Regions from separate parts of the Schnuerera sp. genome, predicted to be linked through region 3. Evidence: riboswitches for the same ligand, from Rfam matches in the RefSeq annotation. Region 3 holds a riboswitch; each other region holds the start of a gene.
The links. Region 3 has a riboswitch for cobalamin ahead of VK998_RS11275 (hypothetical protein). Riboswitches for the same ligand answer to the same signal wherever they lie in the genome.
Positions count from the first base shown of each region.

Region 1 (2,277 bases), on a different contig from region 3:
AATATGGCACTAATTATCCTTGGGATTCTAATTTTAAATAATATATTGTATTCTAATGTTGATAACTGCTTGTCCTTTAATATGATACTTCGTAAATCATTCAATGTAATATCTATGGAGCCAGATATTATATTTATTATGACTCCTAATATTAAAAGTATTATCACTACTGTAAATGCAATATAAATTCTAACTTTATTATTAATGGTATTATTTGATTTTATCAAGTTTAAATCCATATTATTATATTACTCCATTAAAAAGAAAAAATCTGTTTCAGTTATTTCTCCATGGGGGGTTGTAAATATTGTATATAAATCAACTATCATATCTGCTACTTGATCCGAATATTGATAATAATGAGGTTTATATCCCCATACTCTTCCTTCTTTTATGGCTTTAACATCTTTCAAATATTCTGCATTTGACACTAAATCGTCTATACTTTGGACACTACGACCAAGAATAGTATTATAAAATAATATATCTACATCTTCTATTCCTTTATAAAGCTCTTCCGCATTCATTTTAGTATTTCCATCTTCTTCTGGATTCAATTCACTAAGTATATATTCTCCACCTGATAGTTCGTACATCTTTACTTCATAATCTCCTTTGTTTCTTACGTAGTAAATATCTTTAGAAAAAAAGGTGGAAGCAAATTTTTTCTTTTCGCCTTCTAGATTTGCAACTTTTTCTTCTACCTCAGCAATTTTTTTTAATTGGGCTTCATAAAAATCTTCTGCTTCTTCTTCCTTATCAAGCAAAGCCCCTATTAGTTTTATCCATTCCAATCTACCTCTAGGATCTGTTTCTCTTTGACTTCCATGGGATATCCATTTAACTCCCATTTCATCAAATTTAGTTATTACATCATTTTCACCATGAACTGTTTTAACTGTAATCAATATTAAATCTGGATTGATTGACTCAATAAGTTCATAATCCGGCGCACTATTCTTACCTACATATGTAATTTGCCCCTCATCCATCATCTGTTTTACCTCTGGTATATGCCATCTATCTCTTTCAGTAGTAACTAAAGTCATCTTGTCTATAAGTTCTAATGGTCTCAATTCTGCTGCAACAACTGAAGTAAAAGCGCCTATTGATTTTATAGGCAATTGTATAACATCAATATCTGATTTTACTTCAGGTACCTCTTTACCTTCTGGGACTAATAAAGTTTTTCTACCATTCCAATCAACTATGGTTTTATATCCACCTTTGTAATAATTTACAGAAAAAGACTTTGCATATTTTAATTCCATAGAACCTTCGTAAACAAGGCCAGTATCTGCATCAATCTTTTCTTCCATTTGTTCTAATTCTTGCTGACTTTCTAATATTTCTTCATCTTTTTGTTCTAAATTACAACCTGTTAACACCAAGGTAAAAGCTAATACTACAAGCATTACTTTAGTCAAAAGATTAGTCCTTTTATTCATTTTTCATCTCTCCTTCTTATATTAGTTAACTTAAAAAAATCCCTAACCATCATCAGTTAGGGATTTTTAATATGCATAGCCGAAAATTGCACAAAAATATAAGCTTCCCCTTCCCTCCGAAGGTTACTTTTACAAAAACTATTAGGTAGGTCTCCTGACTTTTGGTTCATCCTACTTTCAACACCTTCCCGAGATAATCTCAGTGGTATAAGTTGATTTCGTTCCCAATTACAGTAGCGGGGGCTGTGCTGGATTTTCACCAGCTTCCCTTATTAATCCAAAGGAACCTAATATTTTTATATTTAGTTTTTCAATTTTCATATTATCACAAAAGAAATTTTTATTCAATAAATAAATTTAGTTGCTATTTTACAGTATAGTTAGTCTTCTTAATATACTTGAATCCATATTCATCTATAGAAATTATATTAACGCTTCCGTTTTCTATTTTAAATTTGAAAAAATAATCTAAATTATCAAATACCCAAGATAAAGCAATTCTAGTAACTCCATCATGACATACTAAAACCACATTTTCCTCCTTTTTTGATATTTCTTCTAAAAAAGAAGTCACCCTTTCGTAAGCCATTTTAATGCTTTCACCTTTAGGAGTAACAAAATTTATATAATCTTCGTCCCATATTTCAGCTTCCTTTGGGAACTTGTCCTTAATTTCCTCATAGGTATTTCCTTCAAATAATCCAAAATCTACCTCCTTAATTCTTTCTTCCACTTCTCCATTTAAACCTAGTATTTCCATAGTTTGAATAGCTCTATATAAAGGACTTACATATACTTTATCAAAGGATAAGGTGTCAACAAAAGTTTT
Region 1 is NZ_DATHXO010000524.1:4,505-6,781, reverse strand. Features, by position in the region: gene VK998_RS12260 (FecCD family ABC transporter permease) at 1-239, opposite strand, end outside; gene VK998_RS12255 (ABC transporter substrate-binding protein) at 249-1,448, opposite strand; cobalamin riboswitch at 1,576-1,754, opposite strand; gene VK998_RS12250 (histidine phosphatase family protein) at 1,813-2,277, opposite strand, start outside.
Region 1: another riboswitch for cobalamin. It lies ahead of VK998_RS12255 (ABC transporter substrate-binding protein); the one in region 3 lies ahead of VK998_RS11275 (hypothetical protein).

Region 2 (2,277 bases), on a different contig from region 3:
AATAGCAGAAATAAAAGCACTTATAGCGATTCCTGCCAACAACATTGTAGTCATAGATACTTTAGAGCCTGATTTCGATATGGTATATACAACTAGAATAACAAATAAAGATGAAACAAAAGCCATAAAACTAAGGCTAAAAAGTCCAAGACCTAGTATAATGGCAATAGTTGCACCAAAAGCAGCACCAGAAGAGATTCCTAAAACATAAGGGTCTGCCATAGGATTTCTTAAAAGGCCTTGAAAAAATGCACCTACAACCGAAAGTCCCATACCTACAACTGCCGATGATATTACTCGTGGAAGTCTTAAATTAAGAATAATAGTAGCATTCGTTTCATCTCCAGTACCATTAAATACATTTATAATTTCTAGCAGGGGAATTTTAACTGCCCCTGCGGAAATAGAAATTATAATTGTAATGAAAAACACTAGGATAGCTATAGAAAAAAGAATACTCTTTTTCACTTTAATCAAAAACCTCCGGATGTAAGAATTTTGCTATTTCTTCCAGACCTAAGACAATCCTATTGGAAGACCTTGCTATTATATCATCATCACTTACTACAAAAATATTTCCATTTTTAACGGCTTTCGTGTTTTGGTAACCTTCTGTTTTTTCTATATCATCTATGTTGCCAGCATGGGGGGAGGTGATGATGACATCAGGATCTTTCTTTACTAGTTCCTCTACACTATATTGAGTCCAACCTTCAATATCCTCTACAATATTATTTCCGCCTGCAAGGTTTATAAGCTCATCAATAAATGTACCTTTGCCAGCTGTCCAGTTTCCTTCAAAAGATACCAGATAAAATACATCTATTTTTGGAAGTTCTTTTACTTTATCATTGATTTCGCTAATTTTGGCTTTCATTTCATTAATTATTTTTTCTCCATTTTCCTCCATACCTGTAATTTGACCTAATAGTTCTATGGATTCATATATTCTTTCAATATTCTTAGATTCTAGCATTATAACTGGTATTCCCATATTCTCTAAAGTTTCCATTTCTTCTTGACCAGAAAGATTGGAAGCCAATATTATATCAGGGTTTTGAGCTGTTATAGCTTCAATATTGGGACCTTTGAACCCTCCTACTTTTGCTATATTTTCTACCTCTGGTGGATAATTATCATAATCTGTTACACCTACAATTTTATCACCAGCACCTAAAGCATATATTAGCTCTGTAGTAGAAGGAGCAAGGGAAACTATTCTTTCTGGCTTTTTTTCTAATGAAATTTCTCTTTCTAAAAAATCAGTAATAGTTAAAGGAAACTTAATATCAGCAGTTTCATTTGAGTTTTCAACTATATTCTCAGGTTCTGATGAATCATCTATTGTACAAGCTACCAGTGAAAATGTTAGAACAAATATTAATAATAAAGCAAATAGATTTTTAAATTTTTTCATTCAATTCCCTCCTAGTTTTGTTTTAAATATAAAAGGTCTACCTAAGGAGGTAGACCTTTTATTCAAAAATAAAGCATAAAAAATACATTACACCTTCCCTCCGAAGGTAAATTTACAAAAACCTTATGGTAGGTCTCCTGGCTTGTGATTCATATTCCACCCTGCCTTCCTACTTAAAAATCTAGGTAGTGGCATATTAGGGTTTTATCCTCACTTACAGTAGCGGGGGCTGCGCGGGATTTTCACCCGACTTCCCTTTTAACCTTACGGTCCATAAGACTTTTATATTTAATTTTGTATATATATTGTATAACTACTAATTGAGGAAGTCAACAGTTTAAACTAAAGGCTGTTTATGATATACTTTTAAATAATTAATTAAAAGATTTAAAATAAAAATATAGGTGATAATATGATCATATTAGTTACTGGTGGAGCTAGAAGTGGAAAAAGCAGTTTTGCAGAAAAGCTATATAAGGATAAAAAAGATGTGGTATATATTGCCACATCTAAAATATGGGATAAGGAGATGGAAGAAAGGATTATATTACATAGAAATAGTCGCCCTTCTTATTGGCGAACTTATGAAGGCAACTATTCATTAATCAATGCAATAGGGAAAGAAAAAAACTATTTATTAGATTGTATTACCGTTTTGACGTCTAATATAATGTTTGATATGACAGAAAACGAAGAATACATAGACAATAAATTGCAAAGTAAAGTAGAAAATAAAATATATGAAGAAATACATTCCTTGATAAAAACTATTGAATATAGGGGTTATAATTTAGTATTGGTAACTAACGAAGTAGGCTATTCCTTAGTTCCAGAAAATCATATTGGGAGAGTATTTAGAG
Region 2 is NZ_DATHXO010000524.1:1,304-3,580, forward strand. Features, by position in the region: gene VK998_RS12230 (FecCD family ABC transporter permease) at 1-468, opposite strand, end outside; gene VK998_RS12235 (ABC transporter substrate-binding protein) at 470-1,417, opposite strand; cobalamin riboswitch at 1,528-1,708, opposite strand; gene cobU (bifunctional adenosylcobinamide kinase/adenosylcobinamide-phosphate guanylyltransferase) at 1,830-2,277, shown strand, end outside.
Region 2: another riboswitch for cobalamin. It lies ahead of VK998_RS12235 (ABC transporter substrate-binding protein); the one in region 3 lies ahead of VK998_RS11275 (hypothetical protein).

Region 3 (2,277 bases):
CTAATCTAATGGGAGGTTCTGCAGATTTAGCACCTTCTAATAAGACTGCTATGAAGGAAAGAAAGGTTTTTTCTTCTGATGATTATACTGGTTCTAATATCCACTTTGGAGTAAGGGAACATGCTATGGGAGCCATATTAAATGGAATGGCTTTACATGGTGGGTTAAGGGTATATGGGGGAACTTTTTTGGTATTTAGCGATTATATGAAACCCGCAATGAGATTAGCAGCCCTTATGAATCTACCAGTAACTTATGTATTAACCCATGACAGTATAGGGGTAGGAGAAGATGGACCTACTCACCAACCTATAGAACATCTGGCTATGTTGAGAACTATGCCAAATATGACGACGATTAGACCAGCTGATGCTAGAGAAACATCAGCAGCCTGGTATAGGGCATTGACAAAAGAAGCTCCAACAGCTTTAATACTTACAAGACAAGGGTTACCTCTTTTGAAGGGAACTGGCAAAGAAGCTTTAAAAGGAGGATATATATTAAAGGAAGATGGAAAAGTGGATATAATCCTAATGGGAACTGGTTCTGAAGTTCAGTTGATTTATGAAGCATCAAATAGATTAAAGGAGAAGGGAATTGGTACCAAAGTGGTAAGTATTCCCTCTTGGGAAATATTCGAAGAACAAACTGAAGAATATAAGGAAAAAGTATTGCCTAAAGAAATAACAAATAGATTAGCAGTAGAAGCAGCCTCTTCCTTTGGATGGCATAAATATGTAGGTAGCAATGGAAAGGTTTTAGGCCTTAAGGATTTTGGGGCTTCTGCACCAGGAAATGAATTATTTGAAAGATTTGGATTTACAGTAGATAGAATAGTAGAGGAAGCATTAAAGCTATTAGAAGATAAATAAAATTTCACAGGTATTGCTAAGTATTTAGAACTGTAGTATTATTGATTTAGATGAAAATTTAATAGAATGGTATAGGTTGCTATTTAGCATTAATAGGGAAACAGGTGAAATTCCTGTGCGGTCCCGCCGCCGTAAAGTGTTTTAGTAGTTTATAATGCCACTGGGAAACTGGGAAGGCAAACTACTTTTATAAACCAAGCCGGAAGACCTGCCTATACTTGCACAACGATAACTTCACGAGGAATGAAGAGGTTGTAGATACAGAAAACAAAACCTTTCAACTTGAAGTTGGAAGGTTTTTTGATTTGAAGATGAGGAGGAAATATTATGAGTAAAAAATTTAAGGTGATTTTATCGATTTTAATAGTAACATTGCTGGTATTTGTTGGTTATAAAGTTTTTTTAAGCCCTAAAGGAGTAGAAGGAGCTAAGGCAGTTACAATCCACGTAATTAATGAAGATGAGGATGTGGATAAGACCTTTGAATATAATACAGATTATGAATTCTTATTGGAATTATTAGAGGAAAAGCAAGAAGAACTAGGAATAACTTTTGAAAAATATGATTTTGGTACTATGGTAGTAGGAATGCTAGACTATGTTGCAGATCCTAATAAGCAGGAATATTTTCATGTAAGTATTAATGGCGAAGATGCATTAACAGGTCCAGGAGAAATACCTCTGATAGATGAAGATGTTTATACTTTTGAATTGAAAAACTATTAAGGCCATGAAGATACGAGATATTGCCCTTATAGGGATTCTAAGTGCAACTATAACAACAGGGAAGTTGGCTTTAAGTTTTATACCTAATGTTGAAATTGTTACTTTATTGTTTATTGTATATACTATTGTATTTGGATATAAAAAAATCTTATTAGTATCCTTAGTATTTACAACTACTGAAATATTTATATATGGATTTTCTACTTGGTTTCTTGTATATTATATTATTTGGCCTTTGCTTATAATAATAACGGAATTCATGAAGAAAAAGATAAAATCCGAATATGGTTATGCAACCATTGGAGCCATATTTGGCTATACTTTTGGAGCTTTCTTTGCTGTGATAGAATCGTTTTTTTATGGTGCAGCTTATGGATGGACTTATTGGATTAGAGGTATATTATTTGACTTACTTCATGGGACTTCTAATTTTATAATAATTCTAGTTCTTTTTAAGCCAATAATAGATATATTGACAAGGCTTAAGAAATCTTATTATACAAATAAAAGCTAAGGTGTTGCCGAGACCACTGAAAAGTACTTAATTTGTCATTCTGAGCGTTAGCGAAGAATCTATAAATGGCACAAAATCAAGATTCTTCACTTTCGATTCAGGATGGCAATCTAACTTTTTAAGTGGTCTCCGTATTGTCCTAGTTTTACATAATACTGGTATTGA
Region 3 is NZ_DATHXO010000478.1:5,063-7,339, forward strand. Features, by position in the region: gene tkt (transketolase) at 1-872, shown strand, start outside; cobalamin riboswitch at 929-1,102, shown strand; gene VK998_RS11275 (hypothetical protein) at 1,200-1,598, shown strand; gene VK998_RS11280 (hypothetical protein) at 1,603-2,112, shown strand.